Regions from separate parts of the Serratia sarumanii genome, predicted to be linked through region 4. Evidence: predicted binding sites of a transcription regulator. Region 4 holds the regulator's gene; each other region holds the start of a gene.
The links. Region 4 encodes Fur, which represses iron uptake genes when iron is present. Its sites were predicted from a motif close to ATAATAATGAGAACNACTATCAA; they were not measured.

Region 1 (7,386 bases), 2.4 Mb from region 4:
GGCGGGGCATCGGGTCGATTATCGCGTATTCGCCGGCGGGCATGATGCCGTCTGCTGGCGCGGCGGTTTGCTCGACGGATTGCGGGCGCTGTTGGCTCCCTAGTCATGGATAAACGAAGGCCGGGCTAACCCGGCCTTTTTCATGCCTGCGGCGTGTCGCAGTGGTAGCGGCCGCGCGGGATCACCAGCGGCGTGTGGGACAGCGGATCGTCGATGATCATGCACGGCATGCCGAATACCCGTTCCACCAGCTCGGCGGTGATGATCTCCGCCGGTTTCCCCTCCGCCACGATCTTGCCGTCGCGCATAGCGATGATGTGATCGGCATAGCGGCAGGCGTGGTTGAGATCGTGCAGCACCGCGATGAGGGTTTGGCCGTGCTCGCGGTTGAGCTGGCGGAACAGATCCAGCAGCTCGATCTGATGCGCGATGTCCAGATAGGTGGTCGGTTCATCCAGCAGCAGCAGCGGCGTTTGCTGCGCCAACGCCATCGCCACCCAGACGCGCTGGCGCTGCCCGCCGGACAGCTCGTCGACGCTGCGGTCCGCCAGCTGGCCGACGTTGGTGGCCGCCATGGCGGCTTCCACCGCCTGTTTGTCGGCCTGCGTCCACTGTTTCAGCAGGCTCTGGTGCGGGTAGCGGCCGCGCGATACCAGATCCGCCACGGTAATGCTGTCCGGTGCGATAGAGGTTTGCGGCAGCAGCCCAAGCTCGCGCGCCAGCGCCTTGGTGGCGAAACTGCTGATGTTTTTGCCGTCCAGCATCACCTCGCCAGCGCTGGGTTTCAGCAGACGGCACAGGGCGCGCAGCAGCGTCGATTTGCCGCAGGCGTTCGGCCCGACGATCACTGTGAAGGCGCCGTCGGGGATCGCCACGCTCAGATCGTCAGCGATGATTTTATTGTCGTAGCCCAGCTTCAGGTGCGAGGCGTGCAGGCGGTGGCTCATGGCATTGTCATTCTTCATTATCTGCGGGCCTCACGGATGAGCAGCCAAATCAGGTACAGGCCGCCGATGCAGACGGTCACGACCCCGACCGGCAGTTGGATCGGTGCGAAAAGATGTTGGGACACCACGTCGGCGCCGATCAGCAGCGCCGCGCCCATCAGCGCCGAGGACGTCAGGGTGACCGAGGATTGGCCGGCCAGGCGGCGGGCGATCTGCGGCGCCGCCAGCGCGATGAAGGAAATCGGCCCGGCGGTGGCGGTGACGGCGGCGGTGAGGGTGACGCCGAACAGCATCAGCCACAGCCGGCTGCCTTCGGCGTTCACGCCCAGCGCGCGCGCCGTGTCGTCGCCCATTTCCAGCAGCTGCAGCCGTTTGCCCATCAGCAGCGCGGCCGCGGCCGCCAGCACGATGAACGCCGTGGCAGGCTGGGCTTTCTGCCAGGTCATGCCGTTGAGCGAACCGGCCTGCCACATGGCGGCGTCCATGGCGCGCTCCAGCGAGGCGGTAATGATCAGCCAGGTATTGGTGGAGACCAATACCGCGCTGATGGCGATGCCGACGATGATCAGCCGGAAGCCGGCGATGCCTTGCCGCCAGGCCAGCAGGTAGATGGCCAGCGCGGCGAGAATGCCGCCGGCCAGCGCGCCGCCGGCGATGTAGTAATAGCCGCCGTTGAACAGGGTGATGGCGATCAGCGCGCCGGTGTAAGCCCCCATGTTAAAGCCAATCACGTCCGGGCTGCCGAGCGGGTTGCGGATAATCGACTGGAAGATGGCGCCGCTCATGCCGAGCGCGGCGCCTAACAGCAGCGCCATGGCGATACGCGGCAAGCGCCATTGGGTAACCACGGTGACCAGATTTTTCGGCGCCTCGCCGCTGAGCGCGGCAAGGACCTGTTCCAGCGAAAGCTGCAGCGTGCCGTAGCACAGCGCGGCAACGGCCATCGCCAGGCACAGCGCCAGCAGCGAAAGGTTGACCAACAGCAGGCGCAGCGGCATGCGCCAGTTGATGACGCCGTCCGGGCGGCCGATATGCAACGTGTGGGGCAGACTCATCACAGCCCCCCCAGCGTTTTCTTGCGGCGTACCAGCCAGATCAGCACCGGCGCACCGATGAAGGCCGCCACGATGGAAACCCGCAGCTCACCGGCCGCCAGCAGACGGCCGACCACGTCGGCGCACAGCAGTAAAATCGGCGCCAGCAGCATGGAGTAGGGCAGGATCCAGCGCTGGTCGGGGCCGACCCACCAGCGGGCGATATGCGGCACCATCAGGCCGATGAAACTGATTGGGCCGACGGTGGCGGTTGCCGCGCCGCACAGCAGCGTGATGGCGATCACCGCGATGACCTGAGTCAGCACCACGCGCGCGCCGAGCGCGATAGCCAGATCTTCCCCCATGCCGATGGTATTCAGCGGCCGGGCGATGAGCAGCGTCAGCAGGCAGCCGAGCAAAATGGCGGGGGCGGTGACCGGCAGCGTGGACAGCGTGCGGATATCCAGCGTACCGGCCTGCCAGAAGCGCAGTTGGTCGAAGGTTTGCGGATCGATCAGCGACAGCCCGGTGGTGATGCCGAGCAGCACCGCGCCGATCGCCACGCCGGCCAGCGTCAGCCGCACCGGGTTGATGCGCCCGCCCGCCAGCGTGCCGATCAGATAGACCAGCAGGGTGGTGAGGGCGGCGCCGACAAAGGCGTAGGCCATATAGCTTTCGGTGGTGGCGGCGCCGAAAAACATGATGCCGATGACCACGGCGAAGCTGGCGCCGGCGTTGATGCCGAGCACGCCGGGATCGGCCAACGGATTGCGCGTCAACGCCTGAATCAGCGCGCCGGCGGCGCCGAGCGCCATGCCGGCCAAGATGCCCGCCAGCGTGCGGGGTACCCGGGCGTTGAGAATGATGGTGCTGTCGGAACCGCTCGCGGCGCCCTGCAGGCTGAGCCAGACGGTATGGAAGGGGATGGCTTTGGAACCCAGCATCAGGCTGGCAATGATGCACAGCAGCAACAGCGCCAAGCCGATACCGAACCCGGCGATGCGTTTGAAGCCACTGGCGTAAGCTGCGTGCGGTGCGGACGAAAGCGTCCGCTCAGTCGGAGTGGGTACGTTCACACCGGTAACTCCTGTATGATTTTTATTCTCATTGTTATTTGCGTTCATGCGGGCGCTAATAGTAGCACGAGTTTACGCCCGCATGCACCCGCCGGTTGGTGGCGCAGGTGCGGTGACGATGTTAATAACTATTGATATTTCAATTGATTGAATGTGAACGGTTGCCCTGTTTATGGCAAACGTCGGCAGGAGGCTGGCCTGCCGACGGCGTGGTTCAGGGCTTTTTGAACAGCCGTTCGATTTGGTTCAGCATGTTGGTGGCGCTGTAGTAATCGAGACGGAAAGTGTCGTTGCCGACGGCGTAGACGTGCCGCTGTTCCACCGGCTCCAGATGTTTGAGGAATGGGTTGGCCAGCACCTCTTGCACTTTGCGCTCGTTGGTGGCGAACAGGATCAGCGTTTTGCCGTTCAGGCCTTCGGCCATTTTTTCGCCGGAGATCTGGATGATGTCATGGCGTTTACCCATGCTGGTGTTGCCTTTGGCGCTTTCCGGCGGGGTGGCCAGCTGGAAGCCGAGCTGGGTCAGCAACTTGCCCTGGGCGGAACCCGGCGTCCACAGCATGGCCTCGCGGCCGTTGTCGGCATACACCAGCGGAGTGGTCGGCTGCGGCGGCAGCGCGATCGCCTGCTTCACTTGCTCCACGCGCTGTTCGAAACGATCCTCCGCCTGTTTGGCGCCGGCTTCATGGCCGGTGATCTCGCCGAGCTCGCTGGCCAGCTGCTGCCAGCTTTTGTCGCCATAGTCGAGCACCAGCGTCGGCGCAATGGCGGACAGCTGGTCATACAGCTTCAACGCCGAATCACCGCCGGTGGCGGCGACGACGATCAAATCCGGTGCGGCGGCGGCGACGGCTTCGGCATTGGGCTCCACCTGATACAGCCGTTCGACGTGGCGCTGTTTGGCCACTTCGCTCCACTGGGTAAAGAAGCCTTGCTTATCGGCCACCAGGGGATTTGGGCTGGTGGCGGCGCTGGCGACCACCGGGGCGTCAATAGCCAGCAGCGTGCCGGTGATGGTGACGCTGGTGGACACGATGCGCTGCGGTGGTTTTTCCAGCGTGAATTTCCCTTTGGCGCTGTCGATGGTGCGCGGCCAACTGCTGTCGGCAACGGGGGCGGACGGTTTCTGCCCGTCGCTCTTGTCGTCCGGGCCGCAGCCGCTGAGCAGCAGGCTGGAAGTGGCGATAAATGCAATGAACAGCTGGCGTAAGGATAGGGTCATGAGCGGGCTCTTTCTTTCCTTGAACTAAGGCTTATCAATCCGGCGACGGATTGGCTGCGTGGTGGATGCCCGCTAATTTACCATCCAAGCCGGCAAAATGATAACCATTCGTATCTCAGCGTGTGGTGAATGAAGAAGAAAGGGATATCGATCGGCAGAAACGAAAAAAGCGCCAAAAGGCGCTTTTTTCTGAATTGGTGGGTCGTGCAGGATTGATTCGGCCTTTGGCCTCACCCTGCGGGCAACGCTGCGCGTTGTCGTATCGCTGCGCGATGCTCGAACCTCTACGGTTCTTCATCCTTCACGACTCGGTAAACTATGCCTGCGAGAAGATGAAGTCAGAGTTGGGTGGCGCAGAAACGAAAAAAGCGCCAAAAGGCGCTTTTTTCTGAATTGGTGGGTCGTGCAGGATTCGAACCTGCGACCAATTGATTAAAAGTCAACTGCTCTACCAACTGAGCTAACGACCCGCAGAAGTGGTGGGTGATGACGGGCTCGAACCGCCGACCCCCTCCGTGTAAAGGAGATGCTCTACCAACTGAGCTAATCACCCACTTCAGGACTTCCAGGCACTGCTAAACGAGAGAATGATGGTGGGTGATGACGGGCTCGAACCGCCGACCCCCTCCGTGTAAAGGAGATGCTCTACCAACTGAGCTAATCACCCTCATTCGTTCTCATTTTTCTCAACAAGATGGTGGGCGATGACGGGCTCGAACCGCCGACCCCCTCCGTGTAAAGGAGATGCTCTACCAACTGAGCTAATCGCCCCGTCTTGTTGGAGTCGCATTATAGGGATAGTTCAAAGTGAGTCAACGGTTTTTAAAATGATTTCAATCGTTCGCCGCAAATTTAGGCAGGGCGCGATAATTATCGCCAGCGGCGCCGATTCTTTGCGCAACGCTATGCGAAACTCGCCGCAAAACGCGCGAAATCGACCGGCGCAATATCGTGTCGGCGTTGAGGAATTAGCGCGTGGTGTTACAATGTCGTCCACTCTTTTTTCAATTCCGAGCAATCGTCGGCAACCGCCGACACGCGTTGCGTAATAAGGCAGTGAACCCAATGAAAATCAAAACCCGTTTTGCACCGAGCCCGACCGGCTATCTTCACGTCGGCGGCGCGCGTACCGCACTTTATTCCTGGTTGTTCAGCCGCCATGCGGGCGGTGAGTTCGTTCTGCGTATCGAAGATACCGATCTGGAACGCTCCACCCAGGACGCGATCGACGCAATTATGGATGGCATGAACTGGTTGAACCTGGATTGGGATGAAGGCCCGTATTTCCAGACCAAGCGTTTCGATCGTTACAACGCGGTCATCGACGAGATGCTGGAGCAGGGCACTGCCTATAAATGCTATTGCTCCAAGGAACGTCTGGAAGCGCTGCGCGAGAAGCAGATGGAAAACGGCGAGAAGCCGCGCTACGACGGCCACTGCCGCGACAGCCAGTGCAGCCACACCGACGACGAGCCGCACGTGGTGCGCTTTCGCAACCCGCAGGAAGGCTCGGTGATTTTCGACGACAAAATTCGCGGCCCGATCGAATTCAGCAACCAGGAGCTGGACGATCTGATCATCCGCCGTACCGATGGTTCGCCAACCTATAACTTCTGCGTCGTCGTCGATGACTGGGACATGGAAATCACCCACGTGATCCGCGGCGAAGACCACATCAACAACACCCCGCGCCAGATCAACATTCTCAAAGCGCTGGGCGCGCCGGTGCCGGAATATGCACACGTGTCGATGATCCTCGGCGACGACGGTAAAAAACTGTCCAAGCGTCACGGCGCCGTGGGCGTTATGCAGTACCGCGACGACGGCTATCTGCCGCAGGCGCTGCTGAACTACCTGGTGCGTCTGGGCTGGTCCCACGGCGATCAGGAGATCTTCTCCATCGATGAGATGAAAGAGTTCTTCACGCTGGAAGCGATCAACAAATCCGCCAGCGCGTTCAACACCGAGAAGCTGCAGTGGCTGAACCACCACTACATCAACCATATGCCGGCGGAAGAAGTGGCGGTGCATCTGGCGTGGCACGTTGAGCAACTGGGCCTTGAAACCCGCAACGGCCCGGAACTGAAAGACATCGTCAAGCTGCTGGGCGAGCGTTGCAAAACGCTGAAAGAGATGGCGGAGTCCTGCCGCTACTTCTATGAAGACTTCAGCGAGTTCGATGCCGACGCCGCCAAGAAGCACCTGCGCCCGGTGGCGCGTCAGCCGCTGGAAGCGGTGCGCGCCAAGCTGGCCGCCATCACCGTCTGGACGCCGGAAAACGTGCACGACGCCATTCAGGGCACGGCGGATGAGCTGGGTGTTGGCATGGGTAAAGTCGGCATGCCGCTGCGCGTTGCGGTGACCGGCGCCGGTCAGTCGCCGGGCATGGACGTGACCGTGCATGCGATCGGCCAGAAGCGTTCGCTGCAGCGCATCGACATGGCGCTGGCTTACATCGCCGAGCGCGAAGCGCAAGCCTGATTGGCTGATGCGCCTTAAAGAAAAAGCCCCGTGGAGCGATCCCGGGGCTTTTTTTCCGCCTACACTCAATGGGCTAAAGCAAACGGTGAGGAATATTAAGGAGGCATCTTGTATAGCGTGAAACAGCAAGTGGCGCCGGTGGACGATTTTATGCGGCTGCGGCAGGTTGCCGGCCTGTCGGCGCGGCCGCGTGCGGGCGCCGAACGTGCGTTGCCCAACAGCCTGTACGGCGTGCAAATCACGTTGTCGGGGCTGGTGGTCGGCATGGGGCGTGTGGTGGGCGATGGCGGGCTGAATTTCGAGATTGTTGATGTGGCGGTCGATCCCGAACACCAGGGGAAAGGATTGGGGCGCCAGATCATGAGCCATATTATGGCCTATCTGGAACGGGCCGCACCGCAGGGTGCTTATATCACCCTGATGGCCGACGTGCCGTCGCTGTATGAAAAGTTTGGCTTCAAGCTCAGCCGCCCGGCCAGCGAAGGCATGTACCTGGTTAAGTAGAGTTGGCGCAGGCGCTGCATTTTTGCCCGAAACGAGCAATATTTCGTAGCAAACGCGCTGATTTGGCGGCTTTTTCAACGCTTGATTCAGTAATTCAATTTAGCCGTTGACAGCTTAGAGCG
Region 2 (7,386 bases), 890 kb from region 4:
AGGGCACGCCGGTGGACGCCGGCGGCGATGCGCGCCAGTTGGTGGGCTATCTGGTGATGCAGCCTGGCGCGGGCTGGGATGCGGAAGCCCTGCGCGCGGCGCTGGCCGACCGGCTGCCGCCGCACATGGTGCCGGTGGCGCTGGTGGAAATGAGCGATTTGCCGCTGAGCGCCAACGGCAAGCTGGATCGCAAGGCCTTGCCGCAGCCGCAGGGCGGCGAGCGCAAGGCTGGGCGGCCGCCGCAGGCCGGGCTGGAAAGCGAGATCGCGGCGGTATTTGCCCGATTGCTGCAGCGCGAGCAGGTGTTCGCCGATGACGATTTCTTCGCGCTCGGCGGCCATTCGCTGCTGGCGATGCGGCTGGCGGCGGAGCTGCGCCGCGATCTGGGCAAGGCGGTGTCCGTCGGCCAGGTAATGGTGGCGTCGCGCGTTGAGCAGTTGGCGGCCTTGCTGGCGGAAGATCGTACGCAGGAAGAGGCCGATCGCAGCGGATTCGACAGCGTATTGCCGCTGCGCGTCACCGAGGGGCCGACGCTGTTCTGTCTGCACCCGGCGTCCGGTTTCTCCTGGCAGTTCAGCGTATTGCCGCGCTATCTCGATCAGCACTGGTCGCTGGTCGGTATCCAGTCGCCGCGGCCGGACGGCCCGCTGGCGCTGAGCGAAGATATGGATCAGGTGGTGGATGCCCACCTGCAGACGGTGTTGCAGGTACAGCCGCACGGGCCATACCACTTCATCGGCTACTCGCTGGGCGGCACGCTGGCGCAGGGCATCGCCGCCCGGCTGCAGGCGCGCGGCGAGCAGGTGGCGTTCCTCGGCCTGCTGGATACCTATCCGCCGGAGACCCAAAACTGGGACGTGATGCTGGACGACAACGTGTTGAAGGAAGTGCAGCGCGAGCGCGAGCAGTTCCTGGCGGTGTCGCAGGATACGCTCGATCCGGCGCTGGGCGAGACGCGCACCGCGATGTTCGACAACATCGAAGCCAACTACGCCGATTCGGTGCGGTTGCTGTCGCACACGCGCACCGCCCGCTTCCGCGGCCAGGCGACGCTGTTCGTCGCCAAACGCACATTGCAGGAAGGGATGGACGTGCAGCAGACCTGGTCGCAGTACGTCGATGCGCTGCAGGCGCACGAGCTGGACTGCGCGCATGTCGATATCGTTTCGCCGGCGTCGTTCAAAGTGCTGGGGCCGCTGCTGAACCGGATCTTGCGCACGCTGTAATCGCGCCCGTCATCTCGCCGCCAGGCACGGGGATTACCCCGCGTGTGGCGGCGTTTCTTGCGGTTGCTCACAGTTGAATATCAATGAGTTTTATTATCATTATTGATTTCGCCATCTGTGCTAGCATAGCGCCCCGCAACTGCAGAATCCCCGTTTAAAGATGTGGTGAACAACCGATGAGTAGCAAACCCTCCATCCTGCTTGATTTTAGCCTGCTGAAAACCAACCGGGCTTTCCGCGCGGTATTCTGCGCGCGCTTTATCTCCATTGTGGCGCTGGGGCTGATGGCGATCGCCATCCCGGTGCAGATCCAGGCGCTGACCGGTTCCACCCTGCAGGTCGGGCTGGCGGTGACGCTGGCCGGCGGCGGCATGTTCGCCGGGCTGCTGATGGGAGGCGTATTGGCCGATCGCTATGAGCGGCGCCGGCTGATCCTGTTCGCGCGTTCCACCTGCGGCGTCGGCTTCGTCGGCCTGTGCCTCAACGCCCTATTGCCGTCGCCTTCGCTGGCGGCCATTTATCTGCTGGCGGTGTGGGACGGCTTCTTCGGCGCGGTGGGGGTGACGGCGCTGCTGGCGGCCACGCCGGCGCTGGTGGGCCGCGAAAACATCGTGCAGGCAGGCGCCATCAGCATGCTGACGGTGCGCTTCGGCTCGATTCTTTCCCCGGCGATTGGCGGCCTGGTGATTGCCCATATGGGCATTGCCTGGAACTACGGCCTGGCGGCGTTTGGCACCCTGTTGACGCTGCTGCCGCTGCTGAGCCTGCCGCAGCTGATGCCGCCGCCGCAGCCGCGTGAACACCCGCTGCGCGCGTTGGCGGGCGGCTTCGCCTTCCTGTTCCAGAACAAGGTGATCGGCATGGTGGCGCTGATCGGCGCGCTGCTGACCATGGCCAGCGCGGTGCGCGTGCTGTACCCGGCGATGGCGGAGAGCTGGCACATCGACGCTGCCCACCTCGGCTATATGTACGCCGCCGTGCCGCTCGGCGCGGCCATCGGTGCGTTCACCAGCGGGCGCGTGGCGCACGTGGCGCGCCCCGGCTGGGTGATGCTGCTGACGGCGATCGCGGCGTTCGCCGCCATTGGCCTGTTCGGCCTGATGCCGTGGTACAGCCTGGCGTTGCTGTGCCTGGTGGCGTTCGGCTACCTGAGCGCGCTGAACTCGCTGCTGCAATACGGCCTGATCCAGAGCCTGACGCCGGACAACTTCCTCGGCCGCATCAACGGCCTGTGGACGGCGCAGAACGTGGTGGGCGATGCGCTGGGCGCATTATTGCTGGGGGCGATGGGCGCCTTCATGCTGCCGGCGATGAGCGCCAGCGGTTTCGGCTTCGGCGCGGCGGTGCTCGGCATCCTGTTGCTGTTCGCCATGACCGGTTTGCGCCAGGTCACGCTGCACAAACCGGAGCCGCAGCCCGCCACAGAAAAGTAGTCGAACGCGTTAAGACAACGCTGTGGGATCAAATAGCAATGCTTATCATCGGCATGCGTAAAACCCACAGCGTTTATGTCATGATTTCGAAATGAAAGAAGTGCTTACGTTTATTGACATAGCAAATATCGGCGAGTAATTTAGCGCGGAATTAACTCAAATGATAATCATTATTATATTGGTTATCACTTCAAATCCTTGAGGGCGAAGCGATGGATACTGCCGTGAACGACATCAATCGAAAGGAAATGCAGGAGCGCGAAGAACACCGGTTCGCCGCTGATTTTTCTCCGGCGTCGGGCTTCTTCTTTACCTCTCCTTTCCGCAGCTTGACCACCACCGGTTGTTTCAGCCGCATTCGCCTGCCGGCCGCAGACGGCGCCGACCTGAACGGCGAGTTCCAGCGCAGCGTACGGCAGGCGTTTGCCGAGGCCCGGCAGGCCGGTATCAAAAAACCGCTGCTGTGCGGCGCCATCCCGTTCGATACCCGGCAGCCTTCGGCGCTGTTTATTCCGCAGCAGAGCCGCTGGTTCGATCGCGCCGCCTTTATGGCCGGCGTTCGGCCGCCGGCGAACGGCCCTGAACTGGCCGGCGTGACGGAGCTGCCGCCGCAGCAGCCGTTTATGAACATGGTCAGCGACGCCGTCGACGCGATGAAGGCCGGCGAACTGGATAAAGTGGTGCTGTCGCGCCTGCTGGAGATCGAAACGCGCCAGCCGGTGGATCGCCATGCGCTGATGGCGCGCGTGATTGCCCAGAACCCGCACGGTTTCCATTTCCATGTGCCGCTGGAGCAGGGCGCGCTGTTGGGCGCCAGCCCGGAGCTGCTGCTACGCCAGGACGGCGGCCGTTTCTATTCCAACCCGCTGGCCGGTTCCGCCCGGCGCGAGGCCGACCCGCAGCGCGATCGCGAAGTGGGAGAGCGGCTGATGGCCTCGGCGAAAGATCGCCACGAGCATCGCATCGTCACCGAAAGCATGCGTGACGTGCTGGCCGGCCGCTGCCGTTACCTGAACGTGCCGCACACCCCTGAATTGTTGACCACCACGACGCTGTGGCATCTCTCTACGCCGATCGACGGCGAGGCGGCGTCTCCAGACGAAAATGCCCTGTCGCTGGCCTGCCTGCTGCACCCGACGCCGGCGCTGTGCGGCATGCCGACGGCCGAGGCGCACGCCCTGATCGGCAAGCTGGAGCCGTTCGATCGCGGCCTGTTCGGCGGCATCGTCGGCTGGTGCGACGACGAAGGCAACGGCGAGTGGGTAGTGACTATCCGCTGTGGCACCGTTGACGGCAACCGGGTGCGGCTGTTCGCCGGCGCCGGCATCGTGGAAGACTCTTCACCCGAATCTGAATGGCATGAAACAGGCACCAAACTCAGCACCATTCTGCGTGCCTTTGGTATGAATCAAGGATAACGACAAGATGAGCATTGCCTTTACCCCCTGGCCGGCGGAGTTCGCCAGCCGCTATCGCGAACGCGGCTACTGGACTGACAAGCCGCTGACCGAGATCCTCGATCGCCAGGCCAACAACGACGCCCCGGCGATTATCGACGCCCAGGGCAGCCTGACCTACCGCGAGCTGCAGCAGCGCGCCGATCGCCTGGCGGCCGCTCTGCTGCGCCGCGGCGTGAAATCCGGCGACACCGCGTTGGTCCAGCTGGGCAACGTGGCGGAGTTTTATATCGTGTTCTTCGCGCTGCTGAAAATTGGCGTGGCGCCGGTCAACGCGCTGTTCAGCCATCAGCGCAGCGAGCTGAACGCCTATGCCGAGCAGATCAAACCGGCGCTGCTGATCGCCGATCGCCAGCACGGGCTGTTTGCCGACGATCAATTCCTGAACGCCTTCCGCGATGCGCATCCTTCGCTGCGGGTTGTGGCGCTGCGCAGCCAGCCCGAGGGTGAACTGGCGCTAGCCGCCTGGCTGGACGAGGCGAGCGACGGTTTTGTCGCGCAGCCTTCCGCGGCCGATCAGGTGGCGTTCTTCCAGCTTTCCGGCGGCAGCACCGGCACGCCGAAGCTGATCCCGCGCACTCACAACGACTACTACTACAGCATTCGCCGCAGCGTGGAGATCTGCCGTTTCGACGCGCAGACCCGCTATCTGTGCGCGCTGCCGGTGGCGCACAACTACCCGATGAGTTCGCCGGGCGTGCTGGGCGTGTTTTATGGCGCCGGGCTGGTGGTGTTCGCCGCCGATCCGGACGCCGGGCAGTGCTTCCGCCTGATCGAACAGCACCAAATCAACGTGACGGCGCTGGTACCGCCGGCGGTCACGCTGTGGCTGCAGGCGATCGAAGAGTGGGGCGGCAATGCCCAGCTCGCCAGCCTGAAACTGCTGCAGGTGGGCGGCGCCAAGCTGGGCGAGACGCTGGCGGCGCGCATTCAGAACGAAATCGGCTGCCAACTGCAGCAGGTGTTCGGCATGGCGGAAGGGCTGGTGAACTACACCCGGCTGGACGACGACGAACGCCACATCCTGACGACGCAAGGGCGGCCGATGTCGCCGGACGATGAAGTGTGGGTGGCGGATGACGACGGCAATCCGTTGCCGGCGGGCGAGGTCGGGCGGTTGATGACGCGCGGGCCTTATACCTTCCGCGGTTACTACCAGAGCCCGGCGCACAACGCCGACGCCTTCGACGCCGACGGTTTCTACTGCTCCGGCGATCTGATCAGCATCAGCGAAGACGGCTACATCACCGTGCAGGGGCGGCAGAAAGACCAGATCAACCGCGGCGGGGAAAAGATCGCCGCCGAGGAGATCGAGAATCTGCTGCTGCGTCATCCGGACGTGATCAACGCCGCGCTGGTGTCGATGCCGGACGCGCTGATGGGGGAGAAGAGCTGCGCCTATATCATCGCCAACGCGCCGCTGAAGCCGGTGGTGCTGCGTCGCCACCTGCGCGAGCAGGGCGTGGCGGACTTCAAACTGCCGGATCGCTTTATTCAGGTGGACAGCCTGCCGCTGACCCCGGTCGGCAAAGTGGACAAAAAACGGCTGCGCCAGCAGCTCGACGCGCAACTACAGACTCAGGCTCAGGGAGATTAATCGATGGCCATTCCAAAACTTAATGACTACGCGCTGCCGACGGCGGACGAACTGCCGCAAAATAAAGTCACCTGGCAGGTAGAACCGCAGCGCGCCGCGCTGCTGATCCACGACATGCAGCAGTATTTCCTCAATTTCTGGGGCGAAGACAGCGCGCTGATTAAACAGGTGGTGGAGAACATCGCCAACCTGCGCCGCTACTGCAAACAGCAGGGCATTCCGGTGTTCTATACCGCGCAGCCGAACCAGCAGAGCGATGAAGATCGCGCGCTGTTGAACGACATGTGGGGGCCGGGCCTGAACAAACACCCTGAGCAGCAGGCGGTGACCGCCGCGCTGGCGCCGGACGAAGACGACACGGTGCTGGTGAAATGGCGCTACAGCGCCTTCCACCGCTCGCCGCTGCAGGAGATCCTGCAGGAGTCCGGCCGCGATCAGCTGATTATCTGCGGCGTGTATGCGCACATCGGCTGCCTGACCACCGCCATCGACGCCTTCATGCGCAATATCCAGCCGTTCATGGTGGCCGACGGCCTGGCGGACTTCTCGCGCGACGAACACCTGATGGCGCTGCGTTACACCGCCGGCCGATGCGGCCGGGTGGTGACCACCGCGTCTCTGTTGCCGGCTGCCGGTATCGCCAGCATCGATGCGCTGCGTCAGCAGATCCTGCCGCTGCTTGACGAAGACAGCGAAGACATGGGCAACGATGAGAACCTGATCGATTACGGCCTGGATTCGGTGCGCATCATGGAGCTGGCGACCCGTTGGCGCAAGATCCGCGGCGACATCGACTTTATCGCGCTGGCGCGCAACCCGACCATCGATAGCTGGTGGGCGCTGCTTTCCGAAGAGAAAGCCTGATTTTAATAACGAAAGAGGGCGGCCGAGCGGCCGCCCCGTTGGCTCTATAAGGAGATTTCGATGAATACTTTGATCACCAAGGGAAAACGTGCGGCATTTCCGCTGATGCTGCTGTCCACGCTGTTGTTCTCCAACTCGTTGCTGGCGCAGACCGCGCCGGAAGTGCTGCGCAAGCCGGTTGGCAAGGGCGCCTATGAAATGGCCTACAGCCCGAGCGAGAACGCGCTCTACCTGGCGACGTCGCAGAGCCGCAAGTTGGACAAGGGCGGCATCGTTTACCGTCTGGATCCGACCACGCTGGACGTGACCCAAATTATCCATAACGACATCAAGCCGTTCGGCGCCGCCGTCAACGCCAAGACCGGCACGCTGTTCTTCGGCAACACCGTCAATAACTCGGTGACCGCCATCGACGCCAAGACCGGCGACGTGAAAGGCCGTCTGGTGCTGGACGCGCGTAAGCGTTCCGAGACCGTCAAGCCGCTGGCACCGCGCGAACTGGTAGCGGATGCCGACAGCGATACCCTGTACATCACCGGGCTGGGTGAATCCAGTGTGGTGTGGGTGGTGGACGGTAAGGATCTGACCCTGCGCGCCACCGTGACCGACACCGGCAAATACGGCACCGGCCTGGCGCTGGACGCCGCCGCCAAGCGCCTGTACGTCACCAACGCCGACGGCGAACTGGTGACCATCGACACCCAATCCAACAAGGTGCTGTCGCGCAAGAAGCTGGATGAGTCCAAAGAGCACTTCTTCCTGAACATCAGCTTGGATACCGCTACCCATCGCGCGTTCATCACCGATTC
Region 3 (7,386 bases), 2.0 Mb from region 4:
CTGTTACTCCGGCTCGGCGGTGGTGGCGGAAGACAAAATCACGCTGATCTACACCGGCAACGTGAAATTCCCCGACGGCTCGCGCACCGCTTACCAATGCCTGGCTCAGGAAAGCGATCGGGGCGAATACCGCAAACTCGGGCCGGTGCTGCCGCTGCCGGAGGGCTACAGCGGCCACGTACGCGATCCGAAAGTGTGGCGTCATCAGGATGCCTGGTACATGGTGCTCGGCGCGCGTGACTTGCAGGATCGCGGCAAGGTGCTGCTGCTGCGTTCCTGCGATCTGCGCGACTGGCAAGCGCTGGGGGAGATCGCCGGTTCCGGCCTGAACGACCTGGGTGAATTCGGCTACATGTGGGAGTGCCCGGATCTGTTCTCGCTGGACGGCGACGACGTGTTGATCTGCTGCCCGCAGGGGCTGGCGCCGCAGCCGGAACGCTATCTCAACCGTTATCAGGCCGGCTATCTGCTCGGTAAGCTGGATTACCGGCAGGCGGCCTTCAGCCACGGCGAATTTCGCGAGCTGGACGCCGGCTTCGAGTTCTACGCGCCCCAGACGACGCAGGCGGAAGATGGCCGCCGCCTGCTGTTCGGCTGGATGGGCGTGCCCGAGCAAGATGAAGAAGCCCACCCGACGCGCCGTTACGGCTGGATCCACACCATGACCTGCCCGCGCGAGCTGTCGCTGCAGCATGGCCGCCTCTACCAGCGCCCGGCGCGCGAGCTGCAACAGCTGCGCGGCGAGCGGGCTGGCTGGCAAGGCCACGCCGATGACGCCCCCGCCTATGCGCTGGGCGCCGCGGAGCTGCAGCTGACGCCGCAGGGCGCGTTCAGCGCCGCCTTTGGCGACGCCATGACGCTGAGCTGGGACGGCGAACGGCTGCAGCTGACGCGTGCTTCCCTGGCCGACGGTAGGCCGGAGCACCGTTACTGGCACGGCCCGGTCACGCATCTGCAGCTGCTGTTCGATCGTTCCAGCGTGGAGATTTTCATCAACCACGGCGAGGCGGTGATGAGCGCGCGCTACTTCCCGGCAGCTGAACCGCAACTGCGGCTGAACGGGAGCGCGCCGCTGGCGTTGGAATACTGGCCGCTGACGCCATGCATGCTAGAATGACGCATCCTCCGATGACTTCAGACGGCGTCAGTGAAAAAAAATAAACGCATTACCATCAGTGACATCGCCACGCTGGCCGGGGTGTCGAAATCGACCGCCAGCCTGGTGCTGAACGGCCGCAGCAAGGAATACCGGGTGTCCGACGACACCCGCGATCGCATTCTGGCGCTGGCGCACGAACACCATTATCAGCCCAGCATCCACGCCCGCTCTTTGCGCTCCAACCGCAGCCACACGCTGGGGCTGGTGGTGCCGGAGATGACCAACTACGGCTTTGCGGTGATCTCGCGCGAGCTGGAAACGCTGTGCCGCGAGGCCGGTCTGCAGCTGTTGATCGCCTGTACCGATGAAAACCCGGCGCAGGAGATGATGGCGGTGAACAGTCTGGTGCAGCGGCAGGTCGACGGCCTGATCGTCGCCTCCAGCCAGCTGAACGACGCGGAATACCAGAAGATCAACGCCGGGCTGCCGGTGGTGCAGATGGATCGCCTGATCGCCGGTTCCGAACTGCCGCTGGTGATCACCGACTCGGTTAATGCGACCGCCGACCTGGTGGAAAAGGTCGCGCGTCAGCATCCGGATGAGATCTATTTTCTCGGCGGGCAACCGCGCATTTCACCGACCCGCGATCGGCTGGCAGGCTTCCAGCTTGGCCTGGAGCGCGCCGGCGTATCGTGCAAACCGGAATGGATCATCAACGGCAGCTATCACCCCAGCTCGGGTTACGAGATGTTCGCTCAGCTGTGCGCACAGCTGGGGCGTCCGCCCAAAGCGCTGTTCACCGCCGCCTGCGGCCTGTTGGAAGGGGTATTGCGTTATCTGACTCAGCATCAGCTAATGGAAAGCGACATCCACCTATGCAGCTTCGACGATCACTACCTGTTCGACTGCATGACGTTGAAGATAGACACGGTGGCGCAGGACTGCCGGGCGCTGGCGCAACATAGCTTCAGCCAGGTCACCGCGCTCATCGACGAGCGGCCGCTGGAACAGAACGCGCTTTACCTGCCGGGCCGTATCCACTGGCGCCATGCCGGTTCGCGGGCGTTGTTGGCCGAGGAGTGATATTTCTGAATCTATAAAAAAGGGCGCCTGAGCGCCCTTTATCGTTTTGCTGCCGCTACTTGGCGGCGCCTTCCATGCCCACCAGCCCCACTTTCAGGTAGCCGGCTTTACGCAGAGTGTCCATCACGCTCATCAGCGTTTCATAGTCCACGCTCTTGTCCGCCTGGAAGAAGATGGTGGTTTCTTTGTTGGCCTGAGTGCGTTGATCCAGCACCGAAGTCAGCTGATCGGCATTCACCGGCTGATCGCCAACGTAGAGCTGCTTGTCGGCCTTCACCGACAGGAACACCGGTTTTTCCGGCCGCGGCTGCGGTTTGGCGGAAGAAGCCGGCAGATCGACGCGGATATCTACCGTTGCCAGCGGCGCGGCCACCATAAAGATGATCAACAGCACCAACATGACGTCGATAAACGGCGTCACGTTGATTTCATGCAATTCGCCGCTGTCGTCCAGATCTTCATTTAAGCGCATCGCCATGACTCACCCCGCCCGCAGTTGGTGTGCGTGCTGTGAGCGCTTGGCTTCCGCCGTTGCGGCCAGATCCAGATCGCGACCCTGCAGCAGCAAGACCTGCGCCGCCACGTCGCCTACCTGGGCACGATGGCCGCTGATGACGCGGGCAAAGATGTTGTAGATAACGACGGCAGGGATCGCCGCGACCAGGCCCAGCGCGGTCGCCAGCAGCGCTTCCGCGATGCCCGGCGCCACGACCGCCAGGTTGGTGGTCTGCGAATGGGCGATGCCGATGAAGCTGTTCATGATGCCCCACACGGTGCCGAACAGGCCGACGAACGGCGAGATGGCGCCGATGGTGGCCAGGAAACCGTTGCCGCGGCCCATGTTGCGGCTGTAGGCCGCCACGCGGCGCTCGAGGCGGAAGCCGGTACGCTCTTTGATGCCGTTGTTGTCGCTGGACTCTGCGGACAGCTCCAGCTCATTTTGCGCGTCGTTCAGCAAGACAGCGCTGACGCTCTGCGAGCCGAAGTTTTGCGCCAGCTCGGAAGCTTCATCCAGCGAGCGCGCGTCGGCCAGCGCCAGCTGTTCGCGGCGCAGGCGACGTTTGGCGCGCAGCAATTCACTGCCTTTGGAGAACAGAATGGTCCAGGTCACGATCGAGGCCAGCACCAGGCCGATCATTACCGCTTTCACCACCGCGTCGGCGTGCTGATACATGCCCCAAACGGACAGATCCATGCCGCGGGTTTCCGGTGGCTGGATCGTTGGCGCCGGGTTCACCGGCGTGATGCTCTCCGGCGCGGCGGCTGCAGGTGCAGGCGCGGTGGTCGGCGCAACGCTTTCGGTAACGGCCGGATTGGCCGCCGGCGCCGCCTGCGCGCTGCCGGCCAGCCCCACGACCAGCACCATTGAAGCCATCAGGCTGCGGCCAAAGGCCTTGCCCCACTGCGCCCGGCCCTGGCCGAACGATCCTTGATTTAAATTCTTGCCAGCCGTTTTCACGCTGTGCCTCCACCCATTACCGATCAAAATTAAGGAATAATTCAGCGTGCGATCATATCAAACCAACCGGGGATTGATAGTAGTTCTCATTATTATTTACCAAATAAACGAGAAAATTTTAGCCAACCCCGCGGCAAAGCGCCAATCCGCGTCCGTTCACCGCCAAACGCCCCTTTTATGGGGTTATTTCGTTACTTTTCCCCCACAACGGCGCAACAAGGCCACGCTGCCGAACGGCATCTCGACCGATGAATGGGCTTCTCTCTCGCCGCTCGGCAGAAGGATGAGGCGAGAAATGCGCGGTCGGCAGCCAATTATAGCCGTTTCTGTATCTGGAAGTTAAAACGTCTGGATGGCTATATTAACTCATGATAACGTAAGGGCTATCGCAAACCGGCACGTGCAGAGCAACCAGAGGTGAGCCAGGTACCATGACGTCAAAACATATCGAAACCACGCTGATCGGCGCCGGCCGCGGCAAGCGCTACACCCAGGGCTCCGTCAATCCCGTCACGCAACGCGCCTCTTCTTTGGTCTTCGACTCCGTCGCCGCCAAAAAACACGCCACCGCGCAACGCGCCCACGGAGAACTGTTTTACGGCCGACGCGGCACCCTGACCCACTTCGCGCTGCAGGATGCGATGGTGGAGCTGGAGGGCGGCGCCGGCTGCGTGCTGTACCCCTGCGGCGCGGCGGCGGTAGCCAATGCGATCCTGTCGTTCGTCGGCGCCGGCGATCACCTGCTGGTCACCGGCTCGGCGTACGAACCGACCCAGGATTTCTGCACCCATATCCTCGGCCGCATGAACGTCAGCACCACCTATTTCGATCCATTAATTGGCGCCGATATCGCCACGCTGATCCAGCCCAATACCCGCGTGGTGTTCCTGGAATCCCCCGGCTCCATCACCCTGGAAGTGCAGGATATCCCGGCGATGGTGCAGGCCATCCGCGCCGTGGCGCCGGAGGTGGTGATCATGATCGACAACACCTGGGCGGCGGGCGTGCTGTTCAAGGCGCTGGATTTCGACATCGACATTTCGATTCAGGCCGGCACCAAATACCTGATCGGCCATTCCGATTACATGCTCGGCACCGCCGTCGCCAACGCGCGCTGTTGGGATCGGCTGCGCGAGTACTCCTACCTGATGGGGCAGATGGTGGATGCCGACACCGCCTACATGGCGAGCCGCGGCCTGCGCACCCTGAGCGTGCGCCTGAAGCAGCACGAGCGCAGCAGCATCGAAGTCGCCCACTGGCTGGCGGCACGGCCGGAGGTGGCGACGGTCAATCACCCGGCCCTGCCCAGCTGCAAGGGCCACGAGTTCTACCGCCGCGACTTCAGCGGCTGCAACGGGCTGTTCTCCTTCGTGCTGAAAGAGCGGCTGGATGATGCGCAGCTGGCCGCCTACCTGGACAACTTCAGCCATTTCAGCATGGCCTACTCCTGGGGCGGCTTCGAGTCGCTGATCCTGGCCAACCAGCCGGAAGAGCTGGAAGCGATCCGTCCGGCGGGCGGCGTCGATTTCTCCGGCACGCTGGTGCGCCTGCACATCGGCCTGGAGAACGTCGAAGACCTGATCGCCGATCTGGCGGCCGGCTTCGATCGCCTCAGCGGCGTGCGCCAAGACGGATTCCGGTAATTTTCTTCGCCTTGTTTAATGTCGGCTTAAGCTATTAGCGGTACACTAATCGGGTAACTGTCAGATACGGTAACCGCCGCATCCTGGAGAACGTGACCCCGGGCGCAACCGGCATGCAACAGGACATAAAATGGATGTATTACGAGAGATTATTCATGCGCTTTGGCAGCAGGACTTTATCGCCCTCGCCGATCCAAGCGTAATTTGGGTGGTTTACGCCGTACTTTTCACCACCCTGTTTTTGGAAAACGGACTGCTGCCCGCCTCCTTCCTCCCCGGCGACAGCCTGCTGCTGCTGTCGGGCGCGCTGATCGCCAAAGGCGTGATGGGCTTTGCCCCCACCCTGCTGATTCTGACCGCCGCCGCCGGCCTCGGCTGCTGGCTGAGCTATATCCAGGGCCGCTGGCTGGGCCACACCGGCCTGGTGAAGAGCTGGCTGCTGCAGCTGCCGGCGCAGTACCACCAGCGCGCGCACAACCTGTTCAATCGCCACGGGCTGACGGCGCTGCTGATCGGCCGCTTCCTCGGCTTCGTGCGCACGCTGCTGCCGACCATGGCCGGCATTTCCGGGCTCAACAGCTCGCGCTTCCAGGTGTTCAACTGGCTGAGCGCGGCGATCTGGGTCTGTGCGCTGGTGGGCCTCGGCTACGCTTTCAGTCAAATCCCTCTGGTAAAACGCTACGAAAGCCAGGTGATGACCGGCCTGATGCTGCTGCCGCTGCTGCTGCTGTTCGTCGGCCTGCTGGGCGCCATGCTGGTGATCTGGCGCAAAAAGCGCGCTTCCTCTTCCTAAATCCGGCGCGCTACAGCGCCTTCTCGACCAGCGCCCCGCAAGATCGTCCTGCCCCCGTAAACGCGGCTCAGCCCTCCAGCAGCAGCGGGTTGGCCTCGCGCAGCCGGGCGACTTCATCGCTCGGCGTCATGCCGAACAGCCGCTTGAATTCACGGCTGAACTGCGACGCGCTCTCGTAGCCGACGCGGATCGCCGCGGTGCTGGCCTTCAGGCCGTCATGCACCATCAGCAGGCGCGCCTTATGCAGCCGGTACGACTTCACGTACTGCAGCGGCGAGGTGTTGGTCACCGCTTTGAAATTGTGGTGGAACGCCGAGACGCTCATGTTGACCTCGCCGGCCAACTGCTCGACGTTGAGGTTGTCGGCATACTGATGTTCGATGCGCCGCAGCGCCTTGGCGATCTGGCTGAAGTGGGTATGGCGATTGACCAACTCCTGCAGCGACGCGCCGCAGGTGCCGCGCAGCACGTAGTAAAGGATCTCGCGCACGATCTGCGGCCCCAGCACCCGGGCGTCGAGCGGCTTGGCCATCACGTCCAGCAGGCGTTCGGTGGCGCACAGCAGCGCTTCCGTCAGCTCGGCCAGGTTCACCCCGTTGCTCTCCGCCCGCGGTTGCATCAGGTAGTCGTCGTCGCCGATGTCGATCAGCAAATCCTGCAGCATTTGGGTATCGATATTGACCGCCAATCCAACCAGCGGCAGTTCCGGGCTGGCGAAGGTTTCGCATTCGAACGGCAGCGGCACCGTCATCAGCAGGTAGTTGCGCGGATCGTACTGGAACACCTTACTGCCGCAATAGCCGACCTTGTGCCCCTGAAAGATGATGACGATCCCCGGTTCGTACATCACCGGTTGGCGCGGGCAGTGGCGATCGACATACAGGATCTTCACCCGCGGCACCGGCGACGGCGTGTAGCCGTTGCCGGTGGCGATAGCCATCGCCTGGCGCGCCATGCGGCTGCGCTGCGCATCGATTTCAATCACGGAAACACCCTCTTACAGTCAGAACGATTCGGCATAAATCATAATTTAAAATTCGCTATTCCTACAGAGGATTGTAGAAATAGGCAAGAACCAAACAGGAATGTGCATTGTGCGTTGCCGCCAGGTTCCTGACAATACGGGCCAGAAACCTTTGCGCCACGTTGGCGCCCGCCTGACAGAAAGAGAGAAATCATCCATGCAAAACTTCATTCTGCATACCCCAACCAAAATCCTGTTCGGCAAGGACCAAATTGCCGAAGTGGCCGGCCAGATCCCGGCGGACGCACGCATTCTGATCACCTACGGTGGCGGCAGCGTGAAGAA
Region 4 (7,386 bases):
TTCTGATTTAATTGAATTTTTTATTCGACACCTTCCATGATCACCGGCGTAACAAAATCTCACTGATATGTGCTCCTTGTCATACTTTGACAAATCTCCCGCATTTTTCATTTGATAATTCGCGTCGCGAAAAATAGTCTGTCTGTAGCAATTAGTGCTGTGGGAATAACATCTCGTCGGCAATATTTTTTACCCGTTCGGGTTTTTTATTGGCAGTCGTGCAGGGCAGTGGTGAACACAGGCGGCTGCAACTTTTAAGTTAAGTCAAAGAGGAATTTCAATATGGGTACGCACGGTGCTCAGCGTAAAACGCTGGCGCTCGCAGTCGCGGGCGCGCTGTTGGGAACAGGGTTTGCCATGGCGCCTGAGGCGAAAGCCGCAGGGTTTATCGATGATTCCACGCTGACCGGCGGCATCTATTACTGGCAACGTGAGCGCGACCGTAAAGATCTCAATCCGGACAGCAAGGATTACAACCAATACACCACCAACCTGTCGCACTCCACCGCCAACCTGAGCCTGGATTTCGCTTCGGGCTACGCCTGGGATATGTTCGGTCTGGACGTCGGTGCCTTCACCGCCATCGAGCTGGCGGAATCCAGCGCCAGCGGCCACCCGAACGAGATCGCGTTTTCCTCGAAAAACCGGACCTACGACGAAGACTATTCCGGTGACAAGGGCGGCATCAGCCTGTACAAAGCCGCCGCCAAATTCAAATACGGCCCGGTCTGGGCGCGCGCCGGCTATATTCAGCCGAGCGGCCAAACCCTGCTGGCGCCACACTGGAGCTTTATGCCGGGCACCTATCAGGGGGCCGAAGCCGGCGCCAAGTTCGACTACGGCGATGCCGGTGCGTTGAGCTTCTCCTACATGTGGGCCGACAAATACAAGGCACCGTGGCATATCGAGGTGGACGACTTCCGCCAGAACGACAGGAAAACCCGCGTCTCCTACCTGCACTCGCTGGGCGCCAAATACGATTTCAAAAACGATCTGGTGCTGGAAGCCGCCTTCGGCCAGGCGCAGGGATACGTGAATCAATACTTCACTAAAGCGTCTTACAAATTCGATCTGCTGGGCAACCCGCTGACCACCAGTTACCAGTTCTACGGTGCGGAAGACCGCATCAGCGACAAGAACGATCCAAACAGCATCTACGACGGCCTGGCCTGGCTGCAGGCGCTGACCTTCGGTTACACCACCGGGCAGTTCAACTGGCGTCTGGAAGGCACCATGGTCAAGGCGGAAGGCAACCAGGGCTTCTTCCTGCAGCGCATGACCCCAACCTACGCCTCATCCAACGGCCGTCTGGACGTGTGGTGGGACAACCGCTCTGACTTTAACGCCAACGGCGAGAAAGCGGTGTACGCCGGCGTGATGTATGACCTCAGCAACTGGAACCTGCCGGGCATGGCGGTCGGCGGCTCCTACGTTTACGCCTGGGACGCCAAGCCGAGCACCAACCCGATCTACGATCAGAGCCAGCGCCTGAAAGAGAGCGCCTGGAGCCTGGACGCGATGTACACCATCCAGGAAGGGCGCGCCAAGGGCACGCTGATCAAGCTGCACTACACCCAGTATGACAACCACACCAACATCCCGAGCTGGGGCGGCGGTTACGGCAACATCTTCCAGGACGAGAAAGACGTCAAGTTCATGGTCATCGCGCCATTCACCATCTTCTGATGCGTTCCCCGGCCTCGCCGCCGGGGGCAAGTTAAGGGAATTCAACGATGAAAAAAATCATGCTGATGTTGGCGGCCGCCGCGGCCTTGAGCGCCTGCGCGCAACCCGCCGCGCCGCCGGAAGATGCCAAATTGAAGCAGGCTTACAGCGCCTGCATCAACACCGCCGAAGGTTCGCCGGAGCGTCTGCAGCCCTGCAAGGCGGTGCTGAACGTGCTGAAGCAAGAGAAGCAGCACCAGCAGTTCGCCGCGCAGGAAACGGTGCGGGTGATGGATTATCAGAACTGCATTATGGCGGTTCACAGCGGCAACGGTCAGGCTTACGACGCCAAGTGCGGCAAGCTGTGGCAAGAAATTCGCGATAACAATAATTAAGAAGGACAAGAACATGAACGCATTCAAACTGAGCGCATTAGCCGCTTTGACGGCAACGATGGGATTCCTGGGCGGCATGGGAAACGCCATGGCCGATCAACAGCTGGTGGATCAACTGAGTCAGCTGAAGCTGAACGTAAAAATGCTGGATAACCGCGCCGGCGAAAACGGCGTGGATTGCGCGGCGCTGGGCGCCGACTGGGCCTCTTGCAACCGGGTGTTGTTCACCCTCAGCAACGACGGCCAGGCGATCGACGGCAAAGACTGGGTCATCTATTTCCACAGCCCGCGCCAGACCCTGCGGGTGGACAACGACCAGTTCAAGATAGCTCACCTCACCGGCGATCTGTACAAGCTGGAGCCGACCGCCAAATTCAGCGGTTTCCCGGCCGGTAAGGCGGTGGAAATTCCAGTGGTGGCCGAATACTGGCAGCTGTTCAGAAACGACTTCCTGCCGCGCTGGTATGCCACGTCCGGCGACGCCAAGCCGAAAATGCTGGCGAATACCGATACCGAAAATCTGGATCAGTTCGTGGCGCCGTTCACCGGCGACCAGTGGAAGCGCACCAAGGACGACAAAAATATTCTGATGACGCCGGCTTCGCGCTTTGTCAGCAATGCCGATCTGCAGACGCTGCCTGCCGGCGCGCTGCGCGGCCAGATCGTGCCGACGCCGATGCAGGTGAAAGTACACGCGCAGGACGCCGATCTGCGTAACGGCGTGGCACCGGATCTGAGCACGCTGGTCAAGCCGGCGGCGGACGCCGTCAACCAGCGCTTTGCGCTGCTGGGCGTGCCGGTTCAGGCCAACGGCTATCCGATCAAGACCGACATTCAGCCGGGCAAGTTTAAAGGCGCGATGGCGGTGTCAGGCGCCTATGAGTTGAAAATCGGCAAGAAAGAGGCGCGAGTGATCGGTTTCGATCAGGCCGGGGTGTTCTACGGGCTGCAGTCGATCCTGTCGTTAGTGCCGAGCGACGGCAGCGGCAAGATCGCCACGCTGGACGCCAGCGATGCGCCGCGCTTCGAGTATCGCGGCATTTTCCTCGACGTGGCGCGCAACTTCCATAAGAAGGACGCGGTGCTGCGCCTGCTGGATCAGATGGCGGCCTACAAGCTCAACAAATTCCACTTCCACCTGAGCGATGACGAAGGCTGGCGCATCGAGATCCCCGGTTTGCCTGAGCTGACGGAAGTCGGCGGCCAGCGCTGCCACGATCTGAGCGAAACCACCTGCCTGCTGCCGCAGTACGGCCAGGGGCCGGACGTCTACGGGGGCTTCTTCAGCCGTCAGGACTATATCGACATCATCAAATACGCCCAGGCGCGCCAGATTGAAGTGATCCCGGAGATCGACATGCCGGCGCACGCCCGCGCCGCGGTGGTCTCGATGGAAGCGCGCTATAAAAAGCTGCATGCCGCCGGGAAAGAGCAGGAGGCCAACGAATTCCGCCTGGTGGATCCGACCGATACCTCCAACACCACCTCCGTGCAGTTCTTTAACCGCCAGAGCTACCTGAACCCGTGCCTGGACTCTTCCCAGCGCTTTGTCGACAAGGTGATCGGCGAAATCGCCCAGATGCATAAAGAAGCCGGCCAGCCGATCAAGACCTGGCACTTCGGCGGCGACGAAGCGAAAAACATTCGCCTGGGCGCCGGCTATACCGACAAGGCGAAACCGGAGCCGGGCAAAGGCATCATCGATCAGAGCAACGAAGACAAGCCGTGGGCCAAGTCGCAGGTGTGCCAGACGATGATCAAAGAAGGCAAGGTGGCCGACATGGAGCACCTGCCGAGCTACTTCGGCCAAGAGGTCAGCAAGCTGGTGAAGGCGCACGGCATCGACAGAATGCAGGCCTGGCAGGACGGCCTGAAAGACGCCGAGAGCGCGAAGGCGTTCGCCACCTCGCGCGTGGGCGTCAACTTCTGGGATACCCTGTACTGGGGCGGTTTCGATAGCGTCAACGACTGGGCCAACAAAGGGTATGAAGTGGTGGTTTCCAACCCGGACTACGTCTATATGGACTTCCCTTACGAGGTGAACCCGGACGAGCGCGGTTACTACTGGGGCACCCGCTTCAGCGACGAGCGCAAGGTGTTCAGCTTTGCGCCGGACAACATGCCGCAGAACGCGGAAACCTCGGTCGACCGCGACGGCAACCCCTTCAGCGCCAAGAGCGACAAGCCGTGGCCGGGCGCCTACGGGCTGTCCGCTCAGCTGTGGAGCGAAACCCAGCGCACCGATCCGCAGATGGAATACATGATCTTCCCACGCGCGCTGTCGGTGGCGGAACGCGCCTGGCACCGCGCCGGTTGGGAGCAGGACTATCGCGCCGGCCGCGAATACAAAGGAGGGGAAACCCACTTTGTCGATACCAAGGCGCTGGAGAAAGACTGGCTGCGCTTCGCTAATATTCTGGGCCAGCGTGAGCTGGCCAAGCTGGACAAAGGCGGCGTCGCTTACCGTCTGCCGGTGCCGGGCGCGCGCGTAGCGGGCGGCAAGCTGGAGGCGAATATCGCGCTGCCGGGATTGGGCATCGAGTATTCCACCGACGGCGGCAAGCAGTGGCAGCGCTATGACGCCAAGGCCAAACCGGCGGTTTCCGGTGACGTTCAGGTGCGTTCGGTCAGCCCGGACGGTAAACGCTACAGCCGCGCCGAGAAGGTTTAAGCCCGGTGCAACGGCCTGCTGCCCCGGCGGCAGGCCGTATAACGAAGGGGGAATGCGTCTGCCTTCGCGCGTGTCGGCGCGGGGCGGACGTTGAAGTGAGAGTAGTACGTGGAGTCGCAGTGCCGCTGCAATTGTGATATTTCATGACATGATTTTCCCCGGCTTGTCCGGGGATTTTTTTGCCCGTTGCACGGCGGGCATAAAAAAACCGCCTCGGTGTGAGGCGGTTTTTCATAGCCGGTCAGGCTTATTTCTTGTCGTGCAGCGTTTCGTCTTCACGACAGTCACCGGTTTCGCAGTGGCCGTACAGGTACAGGCTGTGGTTGGTGAGCTTGATGCCGTGCTGCTTGGCGATATCACGCTGGCGAACTTCGATGGATTCGTCGCTGAATTCAATCACTTTGCCGCAGTCCAGGCAAATCAGGTGATCGTGGTGATGCTGTTGGGTCAGCTCGAACACGGACTTGCCGCCTTCGAAATTGTGACGTGTCACAATGCCCGCATCGTCAAACTGGTTCAGTACGCGATAAACCGTTGCCAGCCCGATCTCTTCGCCCATATCAATCAGTTTTTTGTACAAATCTTCCGCACTGACGTGATGGCATTCCGGATTTTGCAGTACTTCCAGGATTTTGAGTCGCGGAAGCGTGACTTTTAAGCCGGCCTTCTTCAGTGCGATGTTGTTGTCGGTCATGCGAATTCAGTCCTGTTACTATGCTAATCAAGTTGAGGCGTACTCGCCTGTGGCATCGGTCGGCACAAAGAGTTAATGCGTCTCATTATAGAACCGGTTGTACTAAATAGAAACCGCCGGTTGTTAACAAAGATATAATTGCACTATTGCATGTTTTGCATGCAACGCCTTGATGGATGGGATAAACCGATATCTCAGTCTACCGTGACGGGGTGGGAAGTTACAAATCTGTAGCTTCTATCGCAGCAATCCCTGCTGCCGATGACGGCCCTGTGGGCACACTATGCACTTTACAGGGCCTTTGTTCAACCTTTCGCCAGTGCCGGGCTTAGCCGACGATATCGGCCAGGCTCAGCTCTTCGACGATCTGTTTGACCCAGGCGTCCACGCGCTCGTTGGTCAGCTCCGGCTGGCGGTCTTCGTCGATCGCCAGACCGATGAAGTGGTTGTCGTCCGCCAGGCCTTTGGAGGCCTCGAAGTGGTAGCCCTTGGTCGGCCAGTGGCCCACGATGGCCGCGCCGCGCGGTTCGATGATGTCGCGGATGGTGCCCATCGCGTCACAGAAGTATTCCGCGTAGTCTTCCTGGTCGCCGCAGCCGAACAGCGCCACCAGCTTGCCGTTGAAGTCGACTTCTTCCAGCGTCGGGAAGAAATCATCCCAGTCACACTGTGCTTCACCGTAGTACCAGGTCGGGATACCCAGCAGCAGGATATCGAACCCTTCCAGGTCTTCTTTGCTGCTTTTAGCGATGTCATGCACTTCAGAGACGTCGTCGCCAAACTGTTTCTGGAGAATTTTCTGGATCATTTTGGCAATGTTTTCGGTATTGCCAGTGTCGCTGCCAAAGAAAATGCCTACAGTAGCCATATCGCGTATAACCTTTAAATTCAAGTAATTGCATTACTCGACGCCGGCACTGCCGCCGCTGACGCCGATTAAAATGATGCCATGGCAAGAGCCTTTCGCCTCCGGGGCGGGCGCCGACAGGCGCAGTCTCTAGCCGGTAAATGCGTATCATGCCAGAAAGTGGCGCCGGGGTTTTATCGCATTTATGCGATGCCGGAGAATGAAGAAAAGCGTGGTCGATCCGGCGTTGTCCTTAACGCCGCGCCGCGCGTGCGGCCGAAGAGATCAATGTTCCGGCTGTTCTTCCGCCAGTTGCGCCAACAGCATCTGCTCGATGAGTTCGCTGCGGCTGATGTTGCGCTGTTCCGCCAGTTTGTTCAGGGCGTCCACCGCATCCGCGTTGATTTTCAGCTCTACGCGCCGCAATCCACGCACTTTATCGCGCCGTAACTGATTGCGCTTATTGATTCTAAGCTGTTCATCGCGGGAGAGCGGGTTGGTTTTCGGGCGCCCCGGACGGCGTTCATCTGCGAACAGATCCAGCGTCGTGCGATCCGTTTGTTCTTTTGCCATAGGTAGCGGTACTGCAAGGGAGTTTGCATCAAAAAGCGCTCGCACGCTTCCGGAGGCATCGGTTAACACACTTCGGGCCAATAAACCCTAACCCAAATTCACCCCCGAACCGGCGTTCATGAACGCGCTGGCGCGGCGGCAAAATTATAGCGCGCCATATTACCCCAGCAGATGGAGCGGCGACAATGCCTAACTGCGGGCTAAACGCGCTAAGCCGTTATCTTTAGCGCGTTTTTTCGCCAGGGGAGCGTGTTTTTCAGGCTTCGTCGAGGAAACGGTGGATGGCGCGCAGCACCGCTTCCGGTTTTTCGGCGTGCACCCAATGGCCGGTGCCGGCGACGACGTGCGCGCGAGCCTGCGGGAACTGGCGGGCGATGTCTGCACGGTAGCTGTCCTGCACGTACGGCGACAGGCCGCCGCGAATGAACAGGGTCGGGTGCGGCCAGGCCGGAACTTCCTGCCAGCCGGTGATGTCTTCGTAGCGTGCGATCAGCACCGGCAGGTTGAAGCGCCATTCGCCGTTGTGGAAGGACTTCAGCAG

Region 1: the regulator Fur is predicted to act here: its motif matches at 3,073-3,095, upstream of fepD (Fe(3+)-siderophore ABC transporter permease).
Region 2: the regulator Fur is predicted to act here: its motif matches at 1,304-1,326, upstream of entS (enterobactin transporter EntS).
Region 3: the regulator Fur is predicted to act here: its motif matches at 3,715-3,737, upstream of exbB (tol-pal system-associated acyl-CoA thioesterase).

What each region holds. Positions count from the first base shown of each region.
Region 1 covers NZ_CP124750.1:3,581,259-3,588,644, reverse strand. Annotated here, with positions in the region: gene fes (enterochelin esterase) at 1-103, shown strand, start outside; gene SSARUM_RS17085 (ABC transporter ATP-binding protein) at 141-947, opposite strand; gene fepG (iron-enterobactin ABC transporter permease) at 965-2,002, opposite strand; gene fepD (Fe(3+)-siderophore ABC transporter permease) at 2,002-3,057, opposite strand; gene fepB (Fe2+-enterobactin ABC transporter substrate-binding protein) at 3,272-4,279, opposite strand; RNA gene SSARUM_RS17065 (RtT sRNA) at 4,475-4,598, opposite strand; tRNA gene SSARUM_RS17060 (tRNA-Lys) at 4,674-4,749, opposite strand; tRNA gene SSARUM_RS17055 (tRNA-Val) at 4,757-4,832, opposite strand; tRNA gene SSARUM_RS17050 (tRNA-Val) at 4,871-4,946, opposite strand; tRNA gene SSARUM_RS17045 (tRNA-Val) at 4,975-5,050, opposite strand; gene gltX (glutamate--tRNA ligase) at 5,345-6,760, shown strand; gene SSARUM_RS17035 (GNAT family N-acetyltransferase) at 6,911-7,264, shown strand.
Region 2 covers NZ_CP124750.1:317,468-324,853, forward strand. Annotated here, with positions in the region: gene SSARUM_RS01410 (enterobactin synthase subunit F) at 1-1,226, shown strand, start outside; gene entS (enterobactin transporter EntS) at 1,403-2,659, shown strand; gene SSARUM_RS01420 (isochorismate synthase) at 2,872-4,077, shown strand; gene SSARUM_RS01425 ((2,3-dihydroxybenzoyl)adenylate synthase) at 4,085-5,713, shown strand; gene SSARUM_RS01430 (isochorismatase) at 5,717-6,577, shown strand; gene yncE (7-bladed beta-propeller protein YncE) at 6,638-7,386, shown strand, end outside.
Region 3 covers NZ_CP124750.1:4,295,663-4,303,048, forward strand. Annotated here, with positions in the region: gene SSARUM_RS20345 (sucrose-6-phosphate hydrolase) at 1-1,117, shown strand, start outside; gene SSARUM_RS20350 (LacI family DNA-binding transcriptional regulator) at 1,148-2,182, shown strand; gene exbD (TonB system transport protein ExbD) at 2,238-2,660, opposite strand; gene exbB (tol-pal system-associated acyl-CoA thioesterase) at 2,664-3,641, opposite strand; gene metC (cystathionine beta-lyase) at 4,073-5,284, shown strand; gene SSARUM_RS20370 (DedA family protein) at 5,415-6,077, shown strand; gene SSARUM_RS20375 (AraC family transcriptional regulator) at 6,145-7,032, opposite strand; gene yqhD (alcohol dehydrogenase) at 7,259-7,386, shown strand, end outside.
Region 4 covers NZ_CP124750.1:1,208,505-1,215,890, forward strand. Annotated here, with positions in the region: gene chiP (chitoporin ChiP) at 283-1,686, shown strand; gene chiQ (ChiQ/YbfN family lipoprotein) at 1,734-2,060, shown strand; gene SSARUM_RS05710 (beta-N-acetylhexosaminidase) at 2,074-4,731, shown strand; gene fur (ferric iron uptake transcriptional regulator) at 4,979-5,425, opposite strand; gene fldA (flavodoxin FldA) at 5,754-6,293, opposite strand; gene ybfE (LexA regulated protein) at 6,558-6,845, opposite strand; gene ybfF (esterase) at 7,102-7,386, opposite strand, start outside.